Regions from separate parts of the Streptomyces sp. TLI_053 genome, predicted to be linked through region 1. Evidence: riboswitches for the same ligand, from Rfam matches in the RefSeq annotation. Region 1 holds a riboswitch; each other region holds the start of a gene.
What was found. A riboswitch is a leader RNA that binds a small molecule or an ion and turns the genes downstream of it on or off. The one in region 1 is predicted to bind cyclic di-AMP.
Positions count from the first base shown of each region.

Region 2: linked by a shared signal. The riboswitch ahead of BLU95_RS43240 (glycoside hydrolase family 16 protein) and the one ahead of BLU95_RS21240 (M23 family metallopeptidase) in region 1 are both predicted to bind cyclic di-AMP.
Region 3: linked by a shared signal. The riboswitch ahead of BLU95_RS44995 (transglycosylase family protein) and the one ahead of BLU95_RS21240 (M23 family metallopeptidase) in region 1 are both predicted to bind cyclic di-AMP.
Region 4: linked by a shared signal. The riboswitch ahead of BLU95_RS27520 (C40 family peptidase) and the one ahead of BLU95_RS21240 (M23 family metallopeptidase) in region 1 are both predicted to bind cyclic di-AMP.

Region 1 is NZ_LT629775.1:5,232,970-5,236,567, reverse strand. Features, by position in the region: gene BLU95_RS21250 (GNAT family N-acetyltransferase) at 1-116, opposite strand, end outside; gene BLU95_RS21245 (hypothetical protein) at 160-1,173, shown strand; gene BLU95_RS21240 (M23 family metallopeptidase) at 1,261-2,130, opposite strand; cyclic di-AMP (ydaO/yuaA leader) riboswitch at 2,143-2,313, opposite strand; gene BLU95_RS21235 (YiaA/YiaB family inner membrane protein) at 2,559-2,849, shown strand; gene BLU95_RS21230 (alpha/beta fold hydrolase) at 2,955-3,598, shown strand, end outside.
Region 2 is NZ_LT629775.1:2,364,340-2,367,937, forward strand. Features, by position in the region: gene BLU95_RS09310 (IclR family transcriptional regulator) at 1-348, shown strand, start outside; gene BLU95_RS09315 (hypothetical protein) at 538-1,158, shown strand; gene BLU95_RS43240 (glycoside hydrolase family 16 protein) at 1,186-2,469, opposite strand; cyclic di-AMP (ydaO/yuaA leader) riboswitch at 2,473-2,594, opposite strand; gene BLU95_RS09325 (phenolic acid decarboxylase) at 2,990-3,319, shown strand; gene BLU95_RS09330 (alpha/beta hydrolase) at 3,384-3,598, opposite strand, start outside.
Region 3 is NZ_LT629775.1:2,142,316-2,145,913, reverse strand. Features, by position in the region: gene BLU95_RS08400 (hypothetical protein) at 1-165, opposite strand, end outside; gene BLU95_RS44995 (transglycosylase family protein) at 326-1,588, opposite strand; cyclic di-AMP (ydaO/yuaA leader) riboswitch at 1,575-1,742, opposite strand; gene BLU95_RS08390 (hypothetical protein) at 2,008-3,598, shown strand, end outside.
Region 4 is NZ_LT629775.1:6,630,591-6,634,188, forward strand. Features, by position in the region: gene BLU95_RS27515 (C40 family peptidase) at 1-784, shown strand, start outside; cyclic di-AMP (ydaO/yuaA leader) riboswitch at 1,128-1,280, shown strand; gene BLU95_RS27520 (C40 family peptidase) at 1,291-2,445, shown strand; gene BLU95_RS27525 (C40 family peptidase) at 2,710-3,598, shown strand, end outside.

The sequences.
Region 1 (3,598 bases):
AGGTAGCGGGTGGCCTCCGGGTCGCCGAACACGGCGTGCAGCGCGGCCACGTCCTCGGGGGTGTGGTGGAACTCGCGCACGGCAAGCCGGGCACCGGTGAGTCGAACGGGGACCATGGCTCCCGACCCTACCCGCGACCAGCGGTTACGGTTCGTGGTTATGGAAGACGAAGACCTGCGGCTCGCCCCGCGCACCAAGGCCGCCGAGCTGCTCGCCTGGGCGGAGGCGGAGGGCCGCGAGCCGGTCGCCGAGAGCCCGCTGCGAGCGGTGCTGGCGCTGCTGGAGCTGGGCGAGGGCAGGATGCACGACGGCTGGCCCGAACTCACCTCCGCCGCGGTGGAGCACCTGTTGTACGAGCGCCTGTACCTGTACGTCCAGCCGGAGCCGGGGCAGGACCCGCTGGCGTACGGCGCGGCGGTGCGGCTGCTGATCGACCACCGGCGGGCGGCGAAGCGGCTGAACGCCAAGCGGCAGGAGCGGCTGCACGCGGAGGCCGAGTGGCAGGGCGAGGTGGCGGCCGGACTGCTGCGCCGGGCCGACCTGGTGACCTGGCCCCGGCTGTACACGCTGCTGCTGCGCGCGGCCGGGGTGGACACCGCCGACGGGGAGGCGGTGCGGGCCTGGCTGGAGGGGTTCCGGGAGCTGCCGGAGGAGGAGCGGCTGGCGTCGTTCGCGGCGCTGGAGGCGGACGGCGTGCTGGACCCGGTGGACGACGGGGGCTGGGAGGCCGGCGGCCGGACGCTGGCGGTCGGGATGGCCACGGACGGCGCGCGGCGGCTGCTGGAACAGGGGCTGATGCGGCGCAGCTACCGGAACCTGGCCGAGCTGACGGCCCTGGGCCGGCCGATGCCGGAGGAGCTGGCCGGGGACTTCGGGGCGTTCGAGGAGGCCGCGGCGCTGGCGGCGCTGGAGCTGGCCGGGACCTGGACGGTGCCGGGGCTGCCGGAGCTGCTGGTGGCGGAGTTCCCGGAGCTGGCGCCGGAGCCGGGGCCGGCGGAGATCGACGCCTATCTGGCCGGGCTGGACGCGGCCTGGGCGGAGGAGCGGGCGGACGGCGACGGGTTCACGGAGACGGACGGCGACGAACCGGCGGACGGCTACGCGGACACGGACGGCGACGGGTACGCGGCCCCGGACGCGGACACGGACGGCGACGAGCGGGCGCCGGAGTAGGCGCGGAACACGGCGAGGGGCCCCTGGAGCCGCCGTGCGGCCGGGGCCCCTCGTCGTGCTCGGGGGAGCCGGGTCAGGAAGACGGCGTCAGGGGGTGACGCCGCGCTGCTCGAACCAGGTCTCCGGGTCGACCGGGGCTCCGCCACCGGGGCGGACCTCGACGTGCAGGTGGGCGCCGGTGACGTTGCCGGTGGCGCCGACCTTGCCGATCTGCTGGCCGGGGAGGACCTTGCCGGAGCCCTTGATGATCGAGGAGAGGTGGCAGTACCAGATCTCGGTGCCGTCGGGCAGGGTCTCGACGATCCGGTAGCCGTAGGCGCCGGCCCAGCCGGCCGAGGTGATGGTGCCCTGGCCGACCGCGTAGACGGGTTCGCCCTGGTCGGCGGCGAAGTCGAGGCCGGTGTGCAGGTGCGCCCAGTAGCGCGCGCTCTGGCCGTAGTGGGCGGAGAGCCGGTAGTCGCGGACCGGCAGCTTGATGGCGGCGAGCTTGGCCTTCTCGGCCTCCTCGGCGGTGCGCCGGGCCTGCTCCTGCTGGGCGACCTGGGCGGCGCGCTTGGCCTCGGCCTCCTGGGCGGCCTGGACCCGGGCGGTCTCCTCGGCGGCGGTGCGCTGGCTGTCGGCCTGCTGCTGGATCCGGGCGGCGAGCGCGAGGCCGGGGTCGGCGGACAGCGCGACCGGGGTCTCGTCGGGGGTCTCCACGGCGGGCGCGGCGGCCGGGGTGGCGGAGGCGAAGCCGGTCGCGCCCAGGGTGGCGGCGACGGCGGTGACGCCGAGCAGCGGCGCGGTGCCGCGGGTCTGACGGGGCATCCGGTGCCGGCTGGTGTCGGCGGCCGGCGGGGCGCTCTCGTCGGCGGAGCCGCCGAAGGGACCGTGGCCGGCGAACGGGCCGGGGTGGTCGAGCAGCTGGGTGCCGGTGGAGGACCCGGACGGGTGTGCCTGGGTGTGCGTCGACGCCACGGAGGCGCGCTCCTTTCCTTCCTTCGCGCCTACCGGGTTAGCTGACGGGTTCGGAGCAGGAAGGTCTCCTACGGCTGGGTCCGGGCGATGCCCCGACCCTGCCGATTCACCCCAAGGAACATGGTTCCCCGGCTCCCATGGCCTGCCCGGAGGCCGGCCGGCGGGATTAGGCGACGGCGCACGGTGCCGTCTGGGTACGGCGTTGCGGTCCGCGCTGCGTTATCAAACGTTAATCCGAGAGCCCCCCGATTCCAAGCCATCCGTTGATGACGACCGGACACGGATCGGACGCTGCGCGGTCCGATGGGCGATTTGTGACGTTTGATGACACCTGACACTACCGAACGTGAGAGGACGTCAACGAACGGGCTCCCATCTGAGTACGACTACTCATGTGCGACCGGAGCCGCGCGGCCATTCTGGGCGCCATGAGCGCACCGATGCAGTCACGCACCACGGCCGCCTACTACATCCAGGCCGTCCTGTCCTTCGCCCTCTCCGGCACCGCCCTCGGCGCCGGGATCGCCTACCTGCCGGTCGAGCCGTGGACCAGGGCCTTCCTCGCCGTCGGCCTGCTCTGGACGGTCACCTCGGCGTTCACCCTGGCCAAGGTGGTCCGGGACCGGCAGGAGACCACCGATCTCGTCACCAGGGTCGACCAGGCCCGGCTGGACAAGCTGCTGACCGAGCACGACCCGTTCAAGGTGGAGGGAGTCTGACCGGCCCGGGCGCGGACCGCCGCTCGGGAGGGCTTGACGGCTAAGGCTATTAGCCTTAGCTTTATGGCTATCGGCACTCGCCGACGACCGCCCGAGGAGGCTCCCATGAACGGCACCATCGCCCCCGCCACCCGCTACCTCGACCTCCCCGGTGGCCGGATCGCCTTCGACGACACCGGGCGCGGCGACGGCACCCCCGTCGTCCTGCTCCCGGGGATGCTCGACAGCCGGGCCGCGTACCGGCACCTGCGCCCGCTGCTGACCGCCGCCGGCCGCCGGGTGATCACCATGGACCTGCGCGGCTTCGGCGACTCCTCGATCCACTGGGACGACTACTCCCCCGCCGCGATCGCCGGAGACGTGCTCGCCCTGCTGGACCACCTGGGCATCGACCGGGCCGTCCTGGCGGGCAACTCCTACACCGGCGCCAGCGTGGTCGGAGCCGCCGGGGACGCCCCGGAGCGGGTCGCCGGGATCGTCCTGATCGACGCCTTCGTCGAGAACGTGCCGCCCACCGCCCTGCAGCGGACGGTGGTCCGGGCGATGGGCGCGCTGCTGGTGCGCTCGCCCGCGTTCTGGGGGCTCTACCTGCGCAGGGCCGCCTTCCCCGGCCCCAAGCCCGCCGACCACGAGGAGTACGTGGCCGGGCTGGTCTCCGCGCTGCGCACCCCGGGCCGGCGGGCCGCCACCCGGGGCTATGTGCACGGCGACTCCTCGCCCCTCGGCTGGACCTCGGCCGTGCACTGCCC
Region 2 (3,598 bases), 2.9 Mb from region 1:
GGCGTCGGCAAGGCGCTGCTGGCGCAGCTGCCCGACGAGGAGGCGCGCGCCGTCCTCGGCCCCAACCCGCTGCCCGCGCACACCCCGCACACCGTCACCGACCCGCAGGAGCTGATGGCGCAGCTCGCCGAGGCGCGCGAGCGCGGCTACGTGGTCGACGACCAGGAGCAGGAGATCGGCGTGCGCTGCATCGCCCTGGCCGTCCCCGGCGCGCCGACGCCGACGGCGCTGTCCGTCTCCGGCCCGGAGGCCCGGATCAGGGCGCTGGAGGAGCAGGCCGGCGCGGCGTCGCTGGTGCCGGTGATGCACGGGATCGCGGCCCGGCTGGGCCAGGTGCTGGCTCCCTGACAAGCCCGGCGCCGGGTCCCCGACGGTCCGTCGGCATGGCGACACGCCCGGAGGTTCACCCGTTCGAGGGCCCCTTCGAGCCGTCCGGGAGCGGGTCGTCCGGCCTCGGCGGACCGGTCGGCGACGCTGGTCCGGACGCGGCCCGCGACGGCGCGGGCCCGCCGGACACGAAGGGCAGGGTGAGCGGCGATGACCCGCAGCGGTTCCGTTCGAAGGCTTCTCGGCAGGTCGTTGGCGACGGGGTGCACGGTGGCGGTGCTGGCCGCCGGACAGGCCGGCGCGGTCTGTCCGCCGGACGACAAGGCGCCCGCGCCCGGGACGAGCGCCCCGGCGCCGGGGGCCGGTGACCCCGGCGCCGCGGAGCCGGGCGCCAACGCCGACCCGGCCGCGGCCAAGCGCTCGGACTCCGACCTCTACGTCGTCCGGATCGACCCGGACCCGGCCGCGCCCGGCGGCACCACCACCCTGCACGCCTTCGTCGGCAACCTCGGCCCGGACCGGACCGCCTCGCCGTTCACCGTGGTGGTCACCCTGCCCGAGGGGGTCACGGCCGAGGGGCCGTTCTTCCCGGAGAACTGCTACGAGTTCCAGAACGGCCACCGGGTGCGCTGCACCTTCCCGGCCGGACTGCCGAAGTTCCGCAGCGCGACGGCGCTGATCCCGCTCCGGCTCTCCGCCGACGTCCCGCTCGGCGAGCTGGCGGGCGGCTACGTCGCGGTGCGCGGCGACGACGACCGGAACGAGGCGAACAACCGGCAGCCGTTCACGATCGACGTCGTCGAGACCACCGCTCCGAGGCCGATCGCCTGACCGTCGGCCCCGGAGCGGTGGGCGTTGTTACCGGTACACCCGGACGTAGTCCGCCGCGAAGGTGATCGGCGTGGTGCCCGAGGGCGCGGGGTGGTAGTTCCCCGCGCTCAGGGACAGGTTGAGGATCGGGTACGCCGTCCAGCCGGCGCCGACGCCCTTGCCGTCGGAGAACACCTTGGTGCCGTTGACGTACCAGTCGACCGAGGCGGCGCCGTAGTGGGTGCCGATGGTGACCCAGCCGTCCTTGGCGATCGCCTTGGCGTCGGTGTAGTACAGGTGGCCCGGGTTGATGTGGTTGGTCAGCTCCAGCAGGTTCGGGTTGTCGCTGTGGTACTCGAAGGAGTCGATCTCCCCGTGGGTGCCGCTGGTGCTGTTCCACGTCCACAGCGCCGGCCAGGCACCGGTGCCGGCCGGGAGCTTGACCCGGGTCTCGATGTAGTCCCCGGTCTTCACCTTGAAGCCCTCGCCGGAGTACTCGGTGGTGAGCAGCCCGGTGTCCCAGGCCTGCTTGCCGTTCTCCAGCGTGTGGCTGCCCGGCCTGGCGGTGAAGGTGGCGACGCCGCCGGAGACGGCGACGTTGTTCTTGTTCAGCCAGTCGAGCTTGTTGTCGTTCGGGTTGTGGTCGCCGTAGTGGTAGGAGCTGCTCCGGTCGGCGGTCCAGCGGGAGCCGAGGGCGAGGCTGTCGAAGTCGTCGGACCAGGTCAGCTTCTTGCCCGCGACCGGGGCGCCCGTGCCGGGGGTGGTGGGCGTCGGGGTCGGGGTGGGGGTCGGAGTGGGGGTCGGCGTCGGGGTCGGCGTCGGGGTGCCGGCCGAGACGACGAGCTGGCGGGAGGGCAGGTTGTGCCAGGCACCGGTGCTGTCCTGCCAGAAGCCGAACTGGGTGTAGGTGCCGGCCGCCAGCGTCCGGGTACCGGTGGTGATCGACAGACCGGCGGGACAGACCTGGACGTTGCTCCGGTTGCCGGGGAAGTCGAGGTTGCGCCCGGCCGCGTCGCGCACGCCGACGCCGACGGTCTTCGCGGTGAAGCAGGACGAGGAGTGCAGCGTGAGCGAGGCGGCCGTCGCCTTGCCGGCGACCATCGTGGCCGGGACCAGCTTGTCCTGGGTGACGGTCGGCAGGGCGGCGGCCTGGGCGCCGGTCACGGCGGGGAGGCCGAGCAGTCCGGCACCGGTGACGGCGAGCGCCCCGGTGGCGGCGAGGGCCGCGGTGCGGCCCCGGTGGGAGGGACGGGCGTGGCGGGCGGCCGGACGGCGGGCGAGGAGGCCCGGGTTCCGGGCAGGCCGAGGGGGCTGCGGGGAGGCAGTGGGCATGGCAGTGGTCCTCTGCGACGCCTACGAGGTGAGCTGTCGGGTTCGGGCGCTGAGGTTGCCCGGCCGTCCGGAGAGCGGCTTCACCCCTAGCCTCGACGCACACGCACGATCGGCGCGCGGCCGGGCACTGACCTGGGTCCCCCGCTCCCGTCCGCTGTGGTGCTCGACTGCCGGCCGGCGGGTGGACGGGACTCGGCGTCCCGACGGCGGGGCTCCGCTGCGGCGGAAGCTCCTGCAGGCTAGGCAGGCCGTCCGCGCACGGACAACATTCCGGGGGTGGTTGTCGCGCAGCTCACACCGCCGCGCCGGGCCCCCGGACGGTGGTTCCGGGTGGCCGTGGTGGCGATTCCGGGTGGCCGTGGTGGCGATTCCGGGTGGCCGTGGTGGCGGGTCCGACGGGGAAAGTGCGCCACGGAGGCGGGGTGGTCGGATAGGTTGGAGATCCATCCGCGTCCGGAACCGTCCGGGGCGCAGCGAGCACCACGACAGCACGTCCAGAGACGAGGAGACCCGCCCCACCATGACCGCGTCCCTGCCCGCCTTCGCCGGCCGTACCTTCCTGTTCCGGGTCGACAACGGCGCGGCCTTCCGCAACGCCTACTCGGCCGACGGCAAGCGGCTGCGCTGGGAGGGCCTCGGCGAATCGGCGGGCCAGTGGGAGGACGTCTCCCTGCACGTCGCCGAGGTCGGCCCGCAGGTCTACTTCGTCAGCTGGACCGAGGTGAGCGGCATCACCGTGAGCCACGTGATGGATCTGGCCCGGATGACGGTCCGCGCGTTCTGGACGTACGAGGGCGAGGGCGGCCGGGTCGGCGAGCTGCACACCGGCACCCTGGAGCAGGTGGTCTGAGCGCCTGCGCCCGCGCGGACACCCGGCCGTGCCGGTCGGGCCGACGGCCCCGCCGCCGCGTCGGTCAGGCCGACGGGCTCGCGGCCGGGACGGTCAGGCGCTGGGAGATCCACTCCAGTGAGGACGGGAGCAGCTTGCTCCAGGTCTCGAAGTTGTGGCCGCCGGTCTCCAGCATGCTGTAGGAGACCTTCATCGGGCTGCGGGTGGCGGCCACGAACGCCTCGGTCTCGCGCCGGTAGTTGCCGTCGCCCTCCCGGGTGCCGGCCAGCAGCACGGAGA
Region 3 (3,598 bases), 3.1 Mb from region 1:
CCGGTGCCCGTCGGCGGCGTCGCCGGTACGGGCCCCGGTGCGCCGGCCCCGCTCCAGGAAGTCACGGAGGATCAGTTCGACGGCGTCCTGCGGGCTCTTGGTGCCGGACAGCATCATCGCGTCGATGGCGAGATTGGCGTCGAGCGTGACGGTGACCTGGGCCATGGTGACTCCTCCTCGGGTGCAGAGCAGCAGCATGCCCGCCGGGGCGCGTCCCTGACCATGGCTGTCCGGGAACCGTGACCGCGCCGGTGCCGTGCGCGGGCACGCCCCGGCCCCGGGGAGAGGAGCGACGACTCCCCCGGGGCCGGGGCGCACTGCCGGATCAGACCCGGCCGGCGAAGTCCGGCGCCCAGTTGGCGACGGTCTGGACCCGCACGCCCGAGCTCGGGTTGGCGGCCTCGACGTACTTGCCGTCGCCGATGTAGAGGGCGACGTGGTAGACACCGGAGTCCTGGCCGTTGTTGGACCAGAACAGCAGGTCGCCCGCCTTGAGCGAGTCCAGCGAGACGTGCGTGGACGCGGCGGCCTGGTCGGCGGCGACGCGCGGGACGGAGACGCCCGCGGCGCGCAGCGCGGCCTGGGTCAGGCCGGAGCAGTCCCAGCCGCCGTTGCCGGTGCCGCCGTAGACGTAGGCCTGGCCGACCTTCGACTGGGCGAAGGAGACGGCGGCGGCCATGCTGCCGGTGGCGGCCGGGGCGGGGGCCGGGGTCTCGGCCTTCGCGGCCGGCTGGGCGGCGGGCTTGGCAGCGGTCCCGGAGCCGTTCTGCGCGTCCTTGGCGCGGTTGAACCAGTCGAAGCCCTGGCCGGACCGGTCGGCGGCCGGGGCCTTCGCCTCGGCGCGGTCGCCGAGGGTCAGGTGCTGGCCCGGGTAGATGCTGTGCGGGCCCTCGGACAGGGTGGCGCGGTTGAGCTCGTACAGCCGCTCCCAGCCGCCCTGGACGTTGTTCTTGTCGGCGATGGAGGACAGCCAGTCGCCGGCGACCACGGTGTAGTCCGCGGAGGCCTCCTGGCCCGCCTGGCGGTGCCACTCCTGCCAGTCCTGGGCGCCGGTGCGCTGCTGGGCGGCGTCGTCGGCGGCCGGGGCCGGGTTCGCGGGCTTGGCGGCCGGCTTCTCGGCGGGCTTGGCGGCCGGGGCCGGGGTCTTGGCGGCCGGTGCGGCGGTGGCCGAGGTGTCCACGGCGGCGGGGGTGCCGCCCTTGGTCAGACCGGCCTGGACCGAGCAGACCGGCCAGGCGCCGGGGCCCTGCACGGCGAGCACCTTCTCGGCGATCGCGATCTGCTGGTCCTTGGTGGCGAGGTCGGCGCGGGCGGCGAAGGAGGTACCGCCGAACTCGGCCCAGGTGGAGTTGGTGAACTGGAGGCCGCCGTAGAAGCCGTTGCCGGTGTTGATGCTCCAGTTGCCGGTGCTCTCGCACTGGGCGACCTTGTCCCAGGTGGCGACGGAGGCGGCCGAGGCCGTGCCGGCGGTGAGGCAGGGGACGGTGAGGCCGATGCCCGCGACGCCGAGGGCGGCGATCGCGCGACGGGTGCGGCCGGACAGACGGGTGCCGTTGGTGGGCAGCATGAAGACGTGGTCCTCTCCCACGCCTGCGAGGTGAGCTGTCGGATTCGGGCCGGAGTAGCCCGGCCGCGCTGTGGACGCGGCTTCACCCCTAGCCCGGGTCCGGTCCGTGGACCGGTCCTGGGCGAACTACCTGTGGTTCCCCCGCTCCTGCCGTGATGCATTGCGCTGCCAGCACGCCCGACGGCAGGACTCGGCGTCGCGGACGGGCTGGGTCCGTGTGGCCACGAACGGGGAGCACGTTAAGCAGAGGCGGCTTCAAACCGCAAACATGTGTGATGACCGTCACAGTTTGCGAAAGCCGTGCTGAACCGCTGTCCTTCATGATCAGAAATGACCGATTTCCGGCAACGCCCGTCATGGCCAACACAACTGCCTATGCTTCAGAGCGTCGGCACCATGCCGACGCCGACGCAGCCGCCCGGGGGGAGGGCTACGCACCGATGGGCATCGACGAGGAGCCGGACGCCGCCCGTCCGGCCGCCAGGTCACGTGGAGCGCACCGCAGGGCAAAACATCGCAGAGCGGACATCCCGCCCGAACCACCCCGAACTCCCGTAAGTCGCCGCGCTTTACTGCGCTGGCTGGCCGTCGGCACCGCCTTCGCGGCGATCAGCGGCGAGGAGGTCCTGCGCCGCTCCCTGACCGGCGAGACCCGGTTGGTGACCCCGGCCGCCGTCGTCGGCACCGACCCGCCCGGGGCGGCCGCCCCGATGGGCCAGGACGGCGGCCACGGCGCCGCCTCGCCGGGCGCCGGCGCCGCCCCGGGCACCGGGCCCCCCGAGCAGCCCGCCCCCGCGCCCACCGTCGACCAGGGCGGCCGCCGCTGGTCCGACCGGGCCGGCTGGGGCGGTGGTCCGCCCGGACCGCGCAGTGCCGTCCGGATCACCGACAAGGTCCTGCTCGACACCGACGCCGAGGTCGGCTCCCTGCTGGTCGAGCCGGGCGGCAGCCTCACCTTCGCCGCCGACCGCACCCTCACCCTCGCCGCCGCGGGCAACGTCGAGATCCGCGGCACGCTCGCCCTCGCCCCCGACGGCGACCGGGTCCACACCCTCCGCTTCCCCGCCGTCGACGAGAAGCGCTTCCAGGGTGACGGTATGAAAGTGGTGGACACCGACGTCGGCCTCTGGGTCACCGGCGCCGGCTACCTGCGGCTCGACGGCGCCGCCAAGACCGCCTGGGTCCGCGCCGAGCGCGAGCTCAGGGCCGGCGACACCGTCGTCAACCTGGCCGCTCCGCCCGCGGGCTGGCTCCCCGGCGACGAACTGGCCGTCACCCCGACCGGTCCGCCGGACCAGGACGGCTTCGCCGCCGCCTACGACCTGGTCACCGTCCGGTCCGTCAGCGGAACCACCGTCACCCTCACCACCCCGCTCAAGTACCCGCACCCCAGGGTGGCCGCCGGAGGGGGCGTCACCGTCGGCGCCGAACTGCTCAACCTCACCCGCAGCGTCCGGGTCGAGGGCAGCGCCGGGGGCCGCGCCCACGTCCACCTCACCAGCACCCGCCGGGCCGACGTCCGGCACACCGCGCTGCGCTGGGTCGGGCCGCGCGCCGACACCAAGGAGACCTGGCGGGGCCCCAACGGCACCGCGCCCGTCACCGCGCCGGTGCTCGGCCGGTACGGGCTGCACTTCCACCGGCTCGGCGACGCCTCCCGGGGCACCGTGGTCGAGGGCGTGGTCGTCCGCGACGCGGGCAGCCACGCGTTCGTGCCGCACGCCAGCCACGGCATCACCTTCCGCGGCTGCGTCAGCCACGAGACCTGGGAGGACGCCTACTGGTGGGACGGCCCGCTGGACACCCGCACTCCCCAGCAGCCCTCCGACGACATCGTCTACGAGTCCTGCGTCGCCTCCCGCACCCTGCTCGAACCCAACCCCCGGGCGTACCGGCTGACCGGCTTCAACCTCGGCGCGGGCACCGGGGGCAAGGCCGTGGACTGCGTCGCCGTCGGCGTGCAGGGCGCCACCGGCGCCTCCGGCTTCGAGTGGCCGGAGAACAGCGAGGGCGTCTGGACCTTCCAGCGCT
Region 4 (3,598 bases), 1.4 Mb from region 1:
GCGCGGCCAGGAGCAGATGACCCAGCTTCAGTCGGGGCTGGCCGCGGTGGCGGGCGAGCAGTACCGCACCGGCGGCATCGACCCGTCCGTCCAGCTGATGCTGTCCTCCGACCCGTCCGGGTACCTGGACAAGGCCTCCAGCGTGCAGCAGGCCAGCTCCAGCCAGGCCGAGGCGCTCAAGGGGCTGCAGGACCAGCAGCGCCGGCTCGACCAGCAGAAGGCCGAGGCCGCCGCCGTGCTGGCCTCGCTGGACAGCACCACCAAGGACCTGAACCAGTCCAAGACCGAGGTCGGCAAGAAGCTCCGCGAGGCGCAGGAGCTGCTGAACTCGCTCAGCGCCGCCGACCGCGCGGCCGTCAAGGCGGCGCAGCAGCAGTCCGACCGCGCCTCGCGCGGCAGCGAGCGCACCGACCCGGCCAGCCTGCCCCAGGCCAGTGGCATGGCGGGGTCGGCCGTCGCCAACGCGATGAGCAAGCAGGGTTCCCCGTACGGCTGGGGCGACGTCGGCCCGAACACCTTCGACTGCTCCGGCCTGATGGTCTGGTCCTACGCCAAGGCCGGCGTCTCGCTGCCGCGCACCTCGCAGGCGCAGGCCAACTACGGCAGCCGGGTGCCGTCCCTCGCCGAGGCGCAGCCGGGCGACCTGATCATCTACCGCGCCGACCGCAGCCACGTCGGTATGTACATCGGCAACGGCATGGTGGTGCACGCGCCGCACACCGGTGACGTGGTGAAGGTGATGAAGGCCGACGCCATGCCGATCAACGCGATCCGCCGGGTCTGACGCTCCGCCACGACACCCCCGGGGGCGGTTTCCGGCCCCTGTGATCAGCGCCACCCCCGACCGGGGGTGGCGTTGGGGTTTGGGTCGGGCATTAGGCCGTCCAGGTGGAAATGATCAGCCTGATGTGGGGATGTGATCACACTCGGTCATATTCACAAAGGAACTTGGGTATTCTTCTGGCTTTTTTCTGACAAGGATTTGAACGGATCACGGATCTGTTACTAGGGTCGTGCTTCGAACCTCGCACAGTCGATCACCCAGCCTGGGTGGCGGTGGGGTTCGCCGCCGAGTTCGCGAAGCAGCCGGGCGGGGCCGCAGGTGCCCGCCCGAACCAGACCCAGCAGTCGGGGGTCCGCTGTGGAGCGGAGCCGGGGAACCACGTTCCTCCGGGGTGAATCGGCGCCAGGTCGGCCGCTCGCGCGGACGGTGAGGCGTCGTAGGGCACGCTTCCGCCCGAACCCGTCAGCTCACCCGGTAGGCGGATGAGGAAGAAGGAGTCCGCCTTCGTGGCGTCCCATCGTCGTCCCAAGCCCGCCGGCCGCACCCGGGTCTCGATCATGACCGGTCTCGCCGCCGCTGCCGTCGCCCTCTCCGCGCAGTCCGGCGCCCACGCCGACCCCGCGCCGACCAAGGACCAGGTCAAGGAGCAGGTCGACCAGCTCAACGAGCAGGCCGAGGTCGCGACCGAGAAGTACAACGGCGCCCAGGCCAAGCAGCAGGAGCTGCAGAAGCAGGTCGCCGAGCTGCAGGACAAGGTGGCCCGCCAGCAGGCCGTGGTGACGGAGGCCCAGGGCGGCCTCTCCGAGATCGCCGGCGAGCAGTACCGCACCGGCGGCATATCGCAGACCGTCCAGCTGATGCTGTCCGCCAGCCCGGACAACTTCCTCAGCCAGGCCGACGCCCTCAACCAGGCCGGCTCCACCCAGTCCGGCGCGCTGAAGGAGCTCCAGGAGCAGCAGCGCAGGCTCGACCAGGACCGCACCGAGACCCAGACCAAGCTCGGTGAGCTGGAGTCCACCACCCAGCAGCTGAAGACCTCCAAGGACGAGGTCCAGGGCAAGCTGGCGAAGGCCCAGCAGCTGCTCAACACGCTCACCGAGCAGGAGCGCCAGGCCCTGCGCGCGGCCGAGGAGAAGGCCGCCGCCGAGGCCAAGGCCAAGGCGGACGCCGCCAAGGCCGAGGCCGCCAAGGTCGCCAAGGCCAAGGCGGACGCCGAGCGCGCCACCCGCGACACCAGCCGCAGCGACCTGAGCTCCCCGGCTCCCGCCGCCTCGGCGCCCGCCAGGCCGGCCGCGCCGGCCGCCAACGGCTCGCGCGCCGCCGCCGCGATCGCCGCCGCCGAGAGCAAGCTCGGCGCCCCGTACGTCTACGGCGCCACCGGCCCGAACTCCTTCGACTGCTCCGGCCTCACCGGCTGGGCGTACGCCCAGGCGGGTGTGTCGCTGCCGCGCACCTCGCAGGAGCAGGCCAACGCCGGGACCCGGATCGGCTCGGACATCTCCCAGGCCCAGCCCGGCGATCTGGTGATCTTCTACGGCGACCGCCACCACGTCGGCATCTACGTCGGCGGTGGCCAGGTCATCCACGCCCCGAAGCCGGGCGCGTCGGTCCGCTACGAGTCGGCGTCCAACATGCCGGTCAACACCATCGTGCGCCTCTGACCCCCGGGTCGGCAGAATCCCGGCAGGCCCGGTCTCCCCGAGGGGAGGCCGGGCCTGCGGCTTTGCCCCCGGTCGTCGCCCGGTCGCCGGAAGGCCCGGCGGGCGAACCGGTCTGATGTCCGATCGGTGACCGAATATTCGGGTTCGGAGGGGTTTGGAAACGGTTGCCCTGACTCGCTAACGTCTGCCACCGGATGCCCGCTTCGACAGCCGACCGGTCCGGTGCGGCGGCGGGTCCGGGCCCAGGATCGGAGCCGACGTCGAATGACCGCGCACCGCCGTTCCCCGCTGTCAGGTGCTCACACGCTCGCCCGGGCGCTGGTGCTCACCGCGGCGGCCACCACCGCGCTGGGCGTGGCGACCGGCGGCACCGCGCAGGCGGCTCCCGGCGCGCCCGACGCCCCGGCGAACCGCAAGGACGTCAAGGCCCAGGTCGAGCAGCTCTACGACGAGGCCGAGCAGGCCTCGGAGCGCTTCAACGCCGCCCAGGAGGCCCAGCAGCGGCTCCAGCACGAGACCGGCACGCTCCAGCAGCAGATCGCCGTCTCCCAGGACGAGCTCAACCAGCTGCGCGGCGACCTCGCCACCGTGGCCGGCGCGGAGTACCGGGGCGGCGGCATGGCGCAGACCGTCCAGCTGATGCTCTCCACCGACCCGGAGGGCTACCTCTCCCGGGCCCGCACCCTCGACCAGGCCGCCGAGCGGCAGAACGAGACCCTGCACGAGGTGCTGGGCCGTCAGCGGGTGCTCGACCAGCGTCGGGCCGAGGCCTCGGCGAAGCTCGCCGAGCTGGAACAGACCCGCAAGGCGCTGGCCGACGGCAAGCAGCAGATCCAGCAGCGGCTCGCCAGGGCGCAGCGGCTGCTCAACAGCCTCGGCGCCACCGAACGCGCCCGGCTCGCCGCCCAGGACGCCCGCGAGGCCGAGCAGCGCGCCACCCGCGGCACCGACCGGCTCGACCTCGGCACCACCCCGCCCGCCTCCGAACGCGGCGGCGCCGCGCTGGCCGCCGCGGTGCGGATGATCGGCTCGCCCTACGTCTACGGATCCACCGGGCCCAAGGCGTTCGACTGCTCCGGTCTGATGTACTACAGCTGGCGGCAGGCGGGAGTGACCCTGCCGCGCACCTCGCAGGCCCAGGCGTACGCCGGCC